DNA from 4 places in the Streptomyces sp. NPDC008125 genome. Region 1 is predicted to be linked to each of the others. Evidence: riboswitches for the same ligand, from Rfam matches in the RefSeq annotation. Region 1 holds a riboswitch; each other region holds the start of a gene.
The links. Region 1 has a riboswitch for cobalamin ahead of ACFZAX_RS32075 (CbtB-domain containing protein). Riboswitches for the same ligand answer to the same signal wherever they lie in the genome.
Positions count from the first base shown of each region.

Region 2: it holds a riboswitch for cobalamin, as region 1 does, so the genes downstream of both, ACFZAX_RS21065 (ribonucleoside-diphosphate reductase subunit alpha) here and ACFZAX_RS32075 (CbtB-domain containing protein) in region 1, are expected to answer to the same signal.
Region 3: it holds a riboswitch for cobalamin, as region 1 does, so the genes downstream of both, ACFZAX_RS10560 (ABC transporter substrate-binding protein) here and ACFZAX_RS32075 (CbtB-domain containing protein) in region 1, are expected to answer to the same signal.
Region 4: it holds a riboswitch for cobalamin, as region 1 does, so the genes downstream of both, ACFZAX_RS26640 ((2Fe-2S) ferredoxin domain-containing protein) here and ACFZAX_RS32075 (CbtB-domain containing protein) in region 1, are expected to answer to the same signal.

Region 1 covers NZ_JBIBHR010000027.1:4,769-7,965, reverse strand. Annotated here, with positions in the region: gene ACFZAX_RS32080 (enolase C-terminal domain-like protein) at 1-389, opposite strand, end outside; adenosylcobalamin (AdoCbl) riboswitch at 1,353-1,499, shown strand; gene ACFZAX_RS32075 (CbtB-domain containing protein) at 1,503-1,718, shown strand; gene ACFZAX_RS32070 (CbtA family protein) at 1,741-2,514, shown strand; gene ACFZAX_RS32065 (tetratricopeptide repeat protein) at 2,671-3,018, opposite strand.
Region 2 covers NZ_JBIBHR010000012.1:36,957-40,153, forward strand. Annotated here, with positions in the region: gene ACFZAX_RS21055 (hypothetical protein) at 135-779, shown strand; gene ACFZAX_RS21060 (GNAT family N-acetyltransferase) at 836-1,354, shown strand; cobalamin riboswitch at 1,663-1,802, shown strand; gene ACFZAX_RS21065 (ribonucleoside-diphosphate reductase subunit alpha) at 1,944-3,197, shown strand, end outside.
Region 3 covers NZ_JBIBHR010000005.1:110,537-113,733, forward strand. Annotated here, with positions in the region: gene ACFZAX_RS10555 (beta-ketoacyl synthase N-terminal-like domain-containing protein) at 1-835, shown strand, start outside; cobalamin riboswitch at 963-1,152, shown strand; gene ACFZAX_RS10560 (ABC transporter substrate-binding protein) at 1,274-2,305, shown strand; gene ACFZAX_RS10565 (iron chelate uptake ABC transporter family permease subunit) at 2,302-3,197, shown strand, end outside.
Region 4 covers NZ_JBIBHR010000017.1:120,050-123,246, forward strand. Annotated here, with positions in the region: gene ACFZAX_RS26635 (hypothetical protein) at 1-438, opposite strand, end outside; gene ACFZAX_RS26640 ((2Fe-2S) ferredoxin domain-containing protein) at 1,114-1,515, opposite strand; cobalamin riboswitch at 1,605-1,730, opposite strand; gene ACFZAX_RS26645 (glycosyltransferase) at 1,866-2,174, shown strand; gene ACFZAX_RS26650 (amidase family protein) at 2,494-3,197, opposite strand, start outside.

The sequences.
Region 1 (3,197 bases):
CGGCCGACGGCCTGGCCCCGGATGTCCAAACAGGCCACCTCGAAGGGGGAGAAGACCCGGTCCACCGTGCTGCTCGTGGTGATCATGCCCGTCAGGCCGTGGCCGTCGCTGCCGGAGTCGCTGCCGATCACCTCGGCGATCCGCCGGCGCATCGGACCGGTGGCGTGGACGTCCATGCCGGTGATCGCGTCGGCAGCCGCACGCAACCGGCGCAGATGCCCCTCGTCGGCGTAGGTCTCGCCGAGCCCGGAAACACCCTGATCGGTGTGGACTTCGACGACGGCGCGGAGCGCGTACGGCTCGTGGACGCCGACCGCGTTGAGGAGAGCCGGGTCCTTGAACGCCACGGGGGTGATCCCGATGCGGGTGATCCGCAGGCTGCCGCTCATCACAGCACCTCCCCGGCGACCCCACCGGCGCCGCTGACGGCCCCGGCCGTCACCAGAGCGCGGCCCAGGGCGACGTCCGGAGCGAACGGAGTCACGGGAAAGAACAGAACGCCCTCTAGCATGAAGCACCCTTCAGGTTCATATATATGAACGTTGGTCAATATGGCGAATCGCTGCACGGAAAGTAGGCGCCGTGGCGCGCCGAGGTCAAGGGCCATGCATGGGCCGCTTTCAGTCAGGCGGGCGCGAAACCATGGAGGTGTGACGGCTGCGGGTGCGGCTTCCGGCCAAGAGTTGGAGGGCGTCGGGATGTCGACCGCGAGAGGGCGGGTTGGCTGTGTGCATGCCTCTTTGGCTGGGAAGATGTCGGGCGGCTGTCCGGTGCCGGCCGCCCGGGAGGGGCGGATGGAGGCCTTGGGGCATCGCCGATCGGGCGCGGATTTCTTGGGCGAGTTTCAGCCATGGCGGGGCAGGGGTGAGGTATGCCGGGCGCCGGGTGAGCGTGCGGAGGCGCCGCAACTGTTCCGCCAGGTGCACAACTGTGCGTGACCATGCACGATGGGGCGCGACACGTGGGGGTGCGACAGGGGCATGGGGGTGCGGCACGGGCCGCGAGGGTGTACGACCGGGGGCGGTCGGGTGGGTGCGGCTGTGTCAGGTGGGGCCCGGGTACTCAGGCCGACCGTGACCGGTCTGCCCGCCCATCCGTCCGGACCGGACGGATGGGCGGGGCCGGAACTGCGGTGCCCGGCGAGAGATGCCGACGGCGGGGGAGCCGAGCCGGCCGACGGCATCGCCGGTGAACCGGCGTCGTGCGGTGCGGGGTTCGACGCCGGCGAGGCGAATATCACCCGCAGGGGCATCGCGTCATTTTGTCGCCTTCCTCAACGGCCTTTTCCGGCCTGCACGTTGACGGGGCGGCGATACAACGCCCCATGGCGGCGCTCGAACACAGGCGCTATGGTCTCACCAGCATGACGACGGTGTAACGGAAGTCCGGTGAGAATCCGGCACGGTCGCGCCACTGTGAACCCGTACCTGCGGGAAGTCAGACCCAGCACCGTCGTCTCAGGCACCACGATCGGGACGCGTGTTCCCTCAGGAGGTTCTGCCATGGCACACGTTGCCGCACCCTCGACCGGCGTACCCGCCGTCACCCCCATATCGCTGAAGGCGATCGCCCCGTGGGCGGTCTTCTTCGGCATCCTCATGCTCGTCCTGCTGTACTTCGTCGGCGCGGAGCAGGGCGCCACCTCGGTCTTCTCCGGCGAGGCCGTTCACGAGTGGGTCCACGACGGCCGTCACCTTCTCGGCTTCCCCTGCCACTAGACCTCAGGGGAACCGAACTCTCATGAACTCCGTATCCGTTCGAGCGCTCCTGGTCCGCGGCATGCTCGCGGGCCTGCTCGCGGGCGTCGCGGCACTCCTCGTCGCCTACTTCCTCGGTGAGTCCCGGGTGGACGCGTCCATCGCCCTGGAAGAAGCCCACAACCACGACCACCACGGCGGCGAGGAACTGGTCAGCCGGACGATGCAGGCCACCGGCGGCCTCGCCACCGGTGTCCTCGTCTTCGGCGTCGCCGTCGGCGGCATCGCGGCACTCGTCTTCTGCTACGCCCTCGGCCGCATCGGGAGCTTCGGCCCCCGCGCCACCGCGGCCCTGGTCGCGGGGGCGGCGCTGCTGACCGTGTACCTCGTACCGTTCCTGAAGTACCCCGCCAACCCGCCGGCCGTCGGCAATCCGGACACCATCGGTCAACGTACGGGGCTGTTCTTCCTCATGGTGGCGCTGAGTGTCCTGCTCGCCGTCGCCGCCGTCATCGCCGGGAGGAGGCTCGCGCCGCGTCTCGGCAACTGGAACGCGACCATCGCCGCGTCAGCCGGATACGTCCTGCTGATCGGACTCGCGTACGTGTTCCTGCCGTCGTTCGACGAGGTGGGCGCGGACTTCCCGGCGACTCTGCTCTGGGAGTTCCGGCTCTCCACCCTCGCGGTCCAGGCGACCCTCTGGGTGAGCTTCGGGCTGATCTTCGGGGCCCTCACCGAGCGCTTGCTGCTTTCCTCGCGGGGGCGGGACGCGACCTCCCGGGACGGGGTTCCCCGGACCGCCGGGGCGGTGGGCTGAACCCACGCGCGGCTGAGTCACCCCCCCCCGTGTGCGGCCGGAGAGCTCACCGGCCGCACACGCGGGGGGCCGCACAGGCGGGGGGCCGCACAGGCGGAGGTCGTGCCCCGGTACCCGACGCCGCTCAGGGCTCCGCGACGGCTGACGGCGCCACGGTCACTCGGTGCCGAAGTCGCCGTTCAGGGCGGCGGCCATCCGAAGATGCGGCCCGGCTTCCTCGTGCCGGCCCTGGCGCTCCAGGGTGCGGCCCAGCAGCAGGCGCGCGTAGTCCTCGACCGGGTCACGCTCCAGGACGATCCGCAGCTCCGCCTCCGCCTTCCCGAGCCGAGCCGAGTGGTAGTAGGCACGGGCGAGCAGCAGACGCGGGGCTACCTGCTCGGGGACCTCGTCCACGAGCCCGCCGAGAATGCGCGCCGCGGTGAGGTACTCCTTCGCCTCGAAGAAGAACTGTGCGCGGTTCCAGCGGTCGGCGGCCGTGCCGAACTCGTAGTAGGTGTCGTCCATGTGCTTCCTCCTCTGCCGCCGGCGGGGCGGCTGTTCGAGCCTCCCGCCCGTGTGATCGCGACAACATACCCCGGTGGTTGAATATTCCACTAAATCGGGGAGGTGGCGATCGCGCCACGGGCCCGGCCGGAGCGCAGGATGTGTGTGGACGTTCCGACAACGCGGCGAGGTGCCGTAGC
Region 2 (3,197 bases), on a different contig from region 1:
CATCGCACGGCGGTGACCCGCTTCGGCGAACCGTCCACCGGGCCGTCGCGTCCTCCCTCCGTGGGAGGGGCGGCGGCCCGGTGGCGTACCCGCCCCGCGACCGGACCGCCGGCCCCGTACGGAAGGATGTGCTCATGACATCTCGCACCCGGCTGCGCGGCCTGTGGCCCGCTCTGCTGGTCCTCACCCTCACCGGCTGCGGCACCGAGCACGTCGGCGCGGGCGGCGCGTCCCCCGCCGCGGACGTACCCGAACACGCCGAACTGGAGGCGAGGGCGACGGCCCTCCAGACCCGGGCCGACCACGTGTACGTCACCGAGGTGACCGGCTACACCCTGGCGACGCAGTCGGTGGGCGTGCTCGGCGACGACGGCTTCGGCAGCTCCTACACGGACAGGAACGGCCACGTGATCCAACTCGGCGTGGAGCGCGCCGACTACTCCCCCGCCGACTGCGGGGAGCAGGAGCCGGCCGACGGCTCGCCCGACTACACCGTCTGCGAACGCGAGGGCGAGGGCTGGTACCGCGCGACCGCCCTCGGCCACGCGTACGCCCGCACCGAGGGGGACGTCTCCGTGACGGTCAGCGCCGAACTCACCGCCGTGGACCGCGCCACCCTGCGCGAGGCGGCCGAAGCGGCCCACCGTGCGGACGACGCCGAGCTCGACAGAATCCTCCCGTCCCTCGGCCAGGCCCCCGGCTCGCAGCCGATCCAGCGCGGCGACCTCCCGCCGGAGGGCGACGGAGCCCCGAACAACGGCGTGGGCGCGAGCGGTTGAGTCCTTTCCCGGACCGGCCTGTCCGGCCGCCCCGGGCGGCGCGCAGAATGACCGTCATGGACCTGACGATCAGAAGGGCCGAGCCGGAGGAGTACGAGCTCCTCGGCGAGATCACGGCCCAGGCTTACCTCGCGGACGGGCTGTTGGGCGGAGGCGAGGACGACCCCTACCTGGCCAGGCTCCGGGACGTGCCGGGCCGGGCCGCCGTGGCGGAGGTGCTGGTCGCCGTGGACGACACCGGCACGGTGCTCGGCGGAGTCACCTACGCCCCGCCCGGCAGCCCCATGTGCGACGTCGCGGCCCCGGACGAGGCGGAGTTCCGCATGCTGGCGGTGGGCAGGGCGGGGCGGGGCCGAGGAGCCGGAGAGGCGCTCGTACGGGCCTGCGCGGCGCGGGCCCGCGCCACCGCGGGCGTCACCGCTCTCGCCCTGTCGACCCAGCCCGCCATGGCCGGGGCGCACCGGATCTACCACCGGCTCGGCTTCGCGCGCACCCCGGAACGCGACTGGCGGCCGGTGCCGGACCTGACGCTGCTCACCTATCGACTGGACCTGGAAGCGGGCTCGGACGCCTGAACCCGGTGGGCCGGCCCCGGGCCCCGGCCCGGGCCTCGCGTCAGGCCCGGCGCGCGTGCCGCGGGAGCGCGGCGGACCCGGCCGGGTGCGTGACCGGGCCGGGGTGCCCGCCGGGGAAGTCCAGGGACTCCGAGCGTGCTGCGGGAGATGCCTGGCGGGTCGTGGGCCACGACGGCGTGCCCGGCGGCCGGACCGTGGCCAGGACCCCGGGGAAGGAGCGGGTTCTCCCTTGTCCCGCGCGCCCTCCGCGCCCGCTCCGGCATGGGAACACCGCGCCGCACCGCCACAACATGTGGGGCGTTCTCGCCCCCCGGCCACCACATGTATGCTCGTCTCGCTGTCGTCGCAGGGGAATCCGGTGCGAATCCGGAACTGTCCCGCAACGGTGTGAACCGCGCGTTTCGCGCACCTTCGAGTCCGGCTACCTGCCGACAGCGCGTCCGGCTCACCCGAACCGGACGCCCGTACGTCCGGGCCTCGCGGTTGGGCCGGTGGACGCCGTGTGCGGTGCTGCCCGTCTCCAGGTGGCGCGCCCCGCGGCCCTCCCCTCCCCCCGCCGGTCCAGAGCCGAGCGAGGGAGAGCACCACCGTGACCATCGCGCCCGCCGATCCGGCGTCCGTGCCCGCAGCCAGCGCAGCGACCGAGCCCGTCGACGGCCCCGGGGCCGCGCTGTTGCGCACCCTGACCGCCCTCACCGCGGACCTGCCGGACACCGACCCGGGGAAGGTCGCCGCCGCCGCGCTGCGGGGCCGCAGCGCGCACGCCGACGAGGCCGAACTGCTGACCCTGGCCACCGAGTCGGCCGCCGGCCTGATCGCGGAGGACCCCGCCTACTCGCGGCTCGCCGCCCGGCTGCTCACCCGTACCATCGCCGCCGAGGCGGCCGGCGAGGGCGCGGTGTCGTTCGCCGCGTCGGTCGCCGTCGGCCATCGCGAGGGCCTGATCGCGGACCGTACGGCCGCGTTCGTGGCGCTGCACGCCGAGCGGCTGGACGCGTTGGTCGACCAGGCGCTCGCGGACGGTGCCGACGACCGGTTCGGCTACTTCGGGCTGCGTACCCTCTACAGCCGCTACCTGCTGCGCCACCCGCTCACCCGCCAGGTGGTGGAGGTCCCGCAGCACTTCATGCTGCGGGTCGCGGCCGGGCTCGCCGAGGACGACTCGGCCCGCGCGGTGGACGAGGTCGCGGCGCTCTACAGGCTGATGAGCCGGCTCGACTACCTGCCGTCCTCCCCCACGCTCTTCAACTCGGGCACCCGCCACCCGCAGATGTCCTCCTGCTATCTGCTGGACTCCCCGCTGGACGAGCTGGACTCGATCTACGGCCGCTACCACGAGGTGGCGCGGCTCTCGAAGCACGCGGGCGGCATCGGCCTGTCGTTCTCGCGCGTCCGCTCGCGCGGTTCGCTGATCCGGGGCACCAACGGGCTCTCCAACGGCATCGTGCCCTTCATGAAGACGCTGGACGCCTCCGTCGCGGCCGTCAACCAGGGCGGCCGGCGCAAGGGTGCCGCCGCGGTCTACCTGGAGACCTGGCACGCGGACATCGAGGAGTTCCTGGAGCTGCGCGACAACACCGGCGAGGACCAGCGGCGTACGCACAACCTGAACCTGGCGCACTGGATCCCGGACGAGTTCATGCGCCGGGTCGACGCCGACTCCTCCTGGTCGCTCTTCTCGCCCGCCGACGTCCCCGAGCTGGTCGACCTGTGGGGCGACGCCTTCGACACCGCCTACCGGGCCGCCGAGGCGAAGGGCCTGGCCCGCCGGACGATCCCCGCCCGCGAGCTGTACGGCCGGATGATGCGCACCCTGGCGCAGACCGGCCAGGGCTGGATGACG
Region 3 (3,197 bases), on a different contig from region 1:
CGCGGGCATCCTGCTCACCATCCCCAACATGCCCGCCGCGGAGATCGCGATCCAGCTCCGGGCCACCGGCCCCAGCCTGGCTCCGTGCACGGCCTGTTCGTCCGGGGTCACCGCCCTGTCGGTGGCGCGGGACATGCTGATGAGCGGCCAGTGCGACATCGCCGTCGCCGGGGCGACCGAGTCGATCGTCTTCCCGGTGGCGATGACGGGTCTGGCCCGGTCCGGGGCGGCGGCTCTGCCGGACGGCGACCCGTCTCGGCTCTGCCGCCCGTTCGCCGAGGACCGCGCGGGCCTCGTCATGGGCGAGGGCGCCGCCATCATGGTGCTGGAACGGGCCGAGGACGCCCTGGCCAGGGGGGCCGTCCCCAGGGCGTTGATCGCGGGCACGGGAGCCACCACCGACGCCCACCATCCCACCAGCCCACACCCCTCCGGCAAGGTGGCCAGGGCGGCTGTCGACGCCGCCCTGCGGGACGCCGACTGGCGCGCCGAGGACGTCGGCCACGTCAACGCACACGGCACCGCGACCCCGCTCAACGACGCCACCGAAGCCGCCCTCATCGCCCGGGCCTACCCGCACCGGCCGCCGGTCACCGCACCCAAGGGCGTGCTCGGCCACTGCATGGGCGCGGCGGGCGCCATCGAGGCCGCGCTCACCGTGCTGACCCTCCAGCACCAGCTCGTCCCGCCGATCGCCAACCTGGACGCCCCGGCACCCGGGTTCGACATCGACTGCGTGACCAAGGCGCCCCGGCCCGTCGCCGTCCGCCGGGCCGTCAGCCACTCCTTCGGGTTCGGCGGCCACAACGCCGTGATCGCGCTGCGGCTGCCCTGACCCGGGATCCGTGAGCAGCGGGGCGCCGCCGGACGACCTCCGGCGGCGCCCCGCAGCCGTACCCGGCTCCGGGCCGTGGCGGTGGTCGTACGGCACCGAACAGGCATCCGGCGGGCGCGGAGGGGCGTGATAGCTTCCCAGTGCCAGTCGCACTCCACACATGGGGTCAGGGAATCCGGTGAGAGTCCGGAACTGACGCGCAGCGGTGAGGGGGACGGGCGGGGCCACGGCCACTGGGAGACCCACGGGTTTCCCGGGAAGGCGCCCCGTCCGCACGAACCCGAGTCCGAAGACCTGCTGGCACCCTGCGACCCGAACGGGCCGCAGTACTCCGTACAACGGGCCCCGCGCATGGGCCCAGAGACGCCGAGGTACCCCGTGCCGCCCATGGCCGTGTTTCGAAAGTCCCGCCTGCCAGGCGACGCCTGGCACGCGCCCATGGCCCGATCCGTCCGTTCCGCCGCCCTGCTGACGGCGGGGCTCCTGCTGATGACCGCCTGCGGCGGCACCGGCGACGCACCGGCCACCGCCGGTGCGGCCGCAGACGGATATCCGGTGACGCTCCACAACTGCGGACGCACCGTCACCGTCACCTCCGCCCCGCACCACGCGGTCTCCCTCAACCAGGGATCGACGGAGATCCTGCTCTCCCTCGGCCTCGCCGACCGGCTCGCGGCCACCGCCACCTGGACCGACCCCGTGATGAAGGGCCTGGAGAAGGCCGACGCGAAGGTCCCGAGGCTCTCCGACAATGCCCCCTCCTCGGAGAAGGTGCTGGCGCAGGAACCCGACTTCGTCAGCGCCTCGTTCGAGTCCACCCTCGGCAAGGGCGGGGTCGCGCCCCGCGAACAGTTCGAGGACCTGGGCGTCCCCACGTACGTCTCGCCCTCCGACTGCGCCGGCAAGGACAACAGCGGCGACGGCGACGGCGCCCGCTCCACCGCCCTCACCCTGGACAGCGTCTACGGCGAGATACGCGACCTGGCCCGGGTGTTCGGCGTGCCGGAACGCGGCGAGAAGCTGATCGCCGGCCTGCGGGCCCGCGTGACGGAGGCGACCGACGGCACCGACGCCTCCGGCACCACCCTGATGTACTGGTTCGCCAACGCCGAGGCCCCGTACCTGGCGGGCTGCTGCGGGGCGCCCGGCATCATCACCACCGAACTCGGCGCGAAGAACGTCTTCGACGACACGCACGAGGAATGGCCCCAGATCAACTGGGAGACCATTGCCGACCGCGATCCGGACGTCCTCGTCATCGGCGACCTCACCCGCAAGTCCCAGACGGCCGAAAGCGCCGAGAAGAAGATCGAGTTCCTGGAGTCCAACCCGGTCACCAAGAACATGCACGCCGTACGGAACAAGCGGTACGTCCTGCTCAGCGGCCAGGCCATGAACCCCACCATCCGCACGGTGGAGGGCATCGAGCGCGTCGCGGCGGGGCTGCGCGAGTTCGGCCTCGCCGGATGACGGCCGGCGAAGACCCGGCGGGAACCCGTACCGTCGCACCGGCCGGCAACCGCCCGGTGCCGGCCGGCGCCCGTTCCGTACCGTACGGGCGACGCACCGGCCTGCGGGCCCTGCCCGAACCGCTCCTGTGGTGCGGCGGAACCGTCCTGCTCCTTGCCTCCGTCGCGGTCGCCGTCACCATCGGCCCGGCCCGGATCTCCGTCGCCGACGTGTGGTCGGTGGTCGCCGCCCACCTCGGCCTCGGCGACACGGAGCTGAGCCCGATCCGGGACGGCATCGTCTGGGACCTCAGAATGCCGCGCACCCTGCTCGCGGCCGTCTGCGGCGCCGGCCTCGCGGTGTGCGGGACCGTCATGCAGTCGCTGCTCCGCAACCCGCTCGCCGATCCCTTCGTCCTCGGCGTCTCCTCGGGGGCGTCCACCGGCGCGGTCGTGGTCGTGGTGCTGGGCGTTGGCGGGGGAGCGGTCTCCCTCTCGGCGGGCGCCTTCGTCGGGGCGCTCGCCTCGTTCGCGCTCGTCCTTCTCCTCAGCCACAGCCTCGGCGGCACCACGGACCGGGTCGTGCTCTCGGGCGTCGCGGTGATGCAACTCTTCTCCGCGCTCACCTCGTTCACCGTGATGACCGCCGCCGACGCGGAGCAGACCCGCGGCGTCCTGTTCTGGCTGCTCGGCTCCCTCAGCGGTGTCGGCTGGACGGACGTCCAACTCTGCACCGGCGTGGTGGTGCTCACCCTGACGATCTGTCTGGCCCACGCCCGTACGCTCGACGCCTTCGCCTTCGGCCAGGACGCCGCTGCCACCCTCGGCGTCCACGTCGCGCGGACCCGGACCGTGCTGCTCTGCACCACCGCGCTGCTCACCGCCGCACTGGTCAGCTCGGCCGGGACGATCGG
Region 4 (3,197 bases), on a different contig from region 1:
GCTCAGTTCGTCGGCGAGGTGCTCCGGGGATCCCGCCGGGCTGTCGGCGACGGCGCTGTCGGGCAGCGAGAGGGGGATCGGTCCGCCGATCACGGGCTGCCATCGCAGCTCGGTGAGGCCGGGGGCGAGGACCCGGTCGTGCAGCACCGCGGCGGCCAGGGCCGGGGAGATCAGCCGGGCGGCCAGCCCCAGATGCGCGACGGAGGCCGCGACGCGCGGTTCCACCGAGCCGGGTGGCCGGCCGCCCGCGGCAGCGAGCCGTGCCCCGACCGCGGCGACACGTGCTTCGAGCAGCGGGCGGGACATCGGCTGCCAGGGGCCGTCGGGTTCCGTGCCGAGGGGATGGATCCGGAAAGCGAAGAACGGGCCCAGACCGGTCACGGACTCGCTCAGGACCGTCGCCGTGGCCGTATCCGTATCCGGATCTGTATCCGTCATGCGGAGACCGGACCCGGCACGGCCGGCGCACCGGTGGGTGCACCGCGGTCCGTCCCGGTGGCGGAACGCCGGACCGGTACGGCAACCGGGGTGCCCCGTGGGGAAATCCGTCGGAACGCGGGCGGCATGCTCACGGTGGGCTCTCTCTTCGGAGTCGTGCGTCCCTCGCACATATGGGCGGGACGAGGGCTTGGGTGTCCGACCCGCCCGCCCTCCGTCGGTGGCGGGCTCACGGTGGCGCGACCGTGCTGGAAATCCACAGGCTTCCTCGTGCCGTCACGCCGCGGAAAACATACGAGCGGTCTGTCCGCCCGGTCAACCGCACCGTTCCGGACCCGCGCACGGCCTGCGTCCCGCCTCACGTTCCGGACCCGCGCACGGCCTGCGTCCCGCCTCACGTTCCGGACCCGCGCACGGCGGTGCGCCGCGTCGGCTTCCCCTGGACCGAGACCCGGTTGTCCCTGGAGAACCTGGTCGCCGCCGCCCGTACGGTCCGCGGCGAGCTGTCCGGACCCCGTCCCGGGGAGCAGCGGCGGGGCCGGGACGTCTCGGGCGTCCCGGCCCCGTGTGCCTCGGCTCGCGTCGGACGTGCGCGGGCCGGGGCGGAGCTCGACCTTTCCCCGCCGCCCGGGCCGCTTCCGGGCAAGCGTGCGTCCTGCCCCGCCGGGGCGGGTCCTACCGGGGGCCCCGGCGCCCGGGGGGCTCGAAGGTGTAGAGGTCGAGGATCTCCGGGCGCGGGGCCACGCCCGGTCCTCCGGCTCGTATCCAGGAGGCGATGTCCTCGGTCGCGCCGGGGTCGTTGACCAGTCCCAGCCAGACGGGCCGGGCTCCGGCGGCCCGGCCCTCGGTGGAGGGCTGCACGACCACGACGTTGGCCTGGTCGCAGACGTCCAGACAGTCCGATATCCGCACCGGGGCCTCCTCGCGAAGGCGGTCCGTCTGCGCCCCGTGATCGACTCCGGTCACCTTGCGGCTGCCGCAGCAGCAGTCCCGGCACACGACCACCCGGCAGGGCACCGCTCCGGCCGTCGCGCCTGTGCCGGGCACCGCCCCGGTCCTGGTGCTGTTCTTCTGCACGTGAGCCTCTTCGGCCGGCCTTGCGGGCACGCCGAACCACCCCTCTCCGGGGAGGTCCGCCCCGGCGTTCGTCGAGGAGGCGACCGCGTGAGTCTCCTGGCTCTCGGGGCGCCGCCCGTCCCGCCCTTCCCGCCCCTCGCCGGAGGCAGTGGTACGCCGGGACCCGCTCACCGATCACAGTGGCGGGACCGCTCCGGTTTCACACCGGATTCCTCGGACCGCCGTCGCCCTGTCACCGGGCATCATCCCATCCGGTGTGCCTGGTCGGTACGGGCGGGAGCGACCGCCCCAACCCGCCCCTATGATCATGTGCCTGACACATCGTCGCCCTCGGAGGAGTACCACCGCTCATGCGCCCGACCCGTATCGCCACCACCGTCCTTGCCACCGCGGTCGGCTTCGCCGGAGTGGTCGCCACCGCCCCCGGCGCCGCGGCCCAGTCCGGCTGCCAGTACAAGGTCGTGTGGCCGACCGCCGGGGTGTACGAGGACCCGAACCCGAACAGCGCCGTCGTGAAGACCAAGTACGCCGGCGACATCGTCGGTGCGTCGACCTGCGAGGGCGCCTCGTACAACGAGTACGGCTACGTCCTGGTCACCAGCGATGCGGCGGCGGACGGCCGGGGATGGATGCGTGAAGGGGCGGTCGTCGCCATCTGAGTCGTTCCGCCCGGAACGGACGGCTGAGCCGGCGCGGGGGCCTGGCGCGGGGGCCTGGCGCGGGGGCCTGGCGCGGGGGCCTGGCGCGGGGGCCTGGCGCGGGGCTTGGGGCGGCCCGGCTCCCGGTCCGACGAGACTCCCGGCCCACCCGGTTCCTCACCGGCGCGGCTCTGCGCCCGCACCGGCCGGAACAGCCCTTCCTCCGTGCCGAAATCCGTCCGGAGCCGGCGATCGAGGCGGCTCGTCCGTAAGGGCCTCGTCCTGCCCGCGAGCCCGGCCGCATCCGTACGGGCCGGCCCGCCGCACGCGGCTCGCCCGTTCAACGGGCGGGGGCCGCGACCGCCGGGGTGCTGCCGGTTGCGCAGGACGACAGGTCCGGGCGGCGGTGTGCCCAGGGGCGCGCCTTCTCGTACGCGGCTGCCGCGCGGAGCACGGTCGCGTCCGCCAGATGGCGTCCGATCAGCTGGAGCCCCACGGGCAGGTCGTCGGGGGTGCGGCCCGCCGGGACGCTGGTCGCGGGCGCGCCGGTGAGGGAGGCCGGGTAGTTGAAGCCGATCCAGGCGGTGTCGCCGACGGTACGGCCGTCGATGCGCTCGGGGCCGTGCACGCCGACCGGGAAGGGGGGCACGGCCGCCGTGGGGGTGATCAGGAGGTCGTACTCGGACATCAGCGCGGCCATGCGGTTGGTGAGCGCCTTGCGCGCGATGTTGGCGTCGGTGAGTTCCCGCGCCGTCCAGTCACGCGTCATCCAGGCCACGAGATGCGGGGACATGGCGGGACCGTACTGGTCGACGAGGCCTCGCATGCCGGTCAGGTCGGTCTCGGCGGTGATGACTGCCTGGAATGCCTCGGCGGGGTCGCTCCAGCCGGGGTCGACTTCCTCCACGGTGCAGCCCAGCGCGCGGAAGACGGACACCGCCTCCTCGGCCACCGCGCGTACCGCCGGGTCGACCGGCAGATAGCCGAGATCCGCGCTGTAGGCGATGCGGAGTCCGGCGCATCCTTCCTCACGACCGCGGCGGG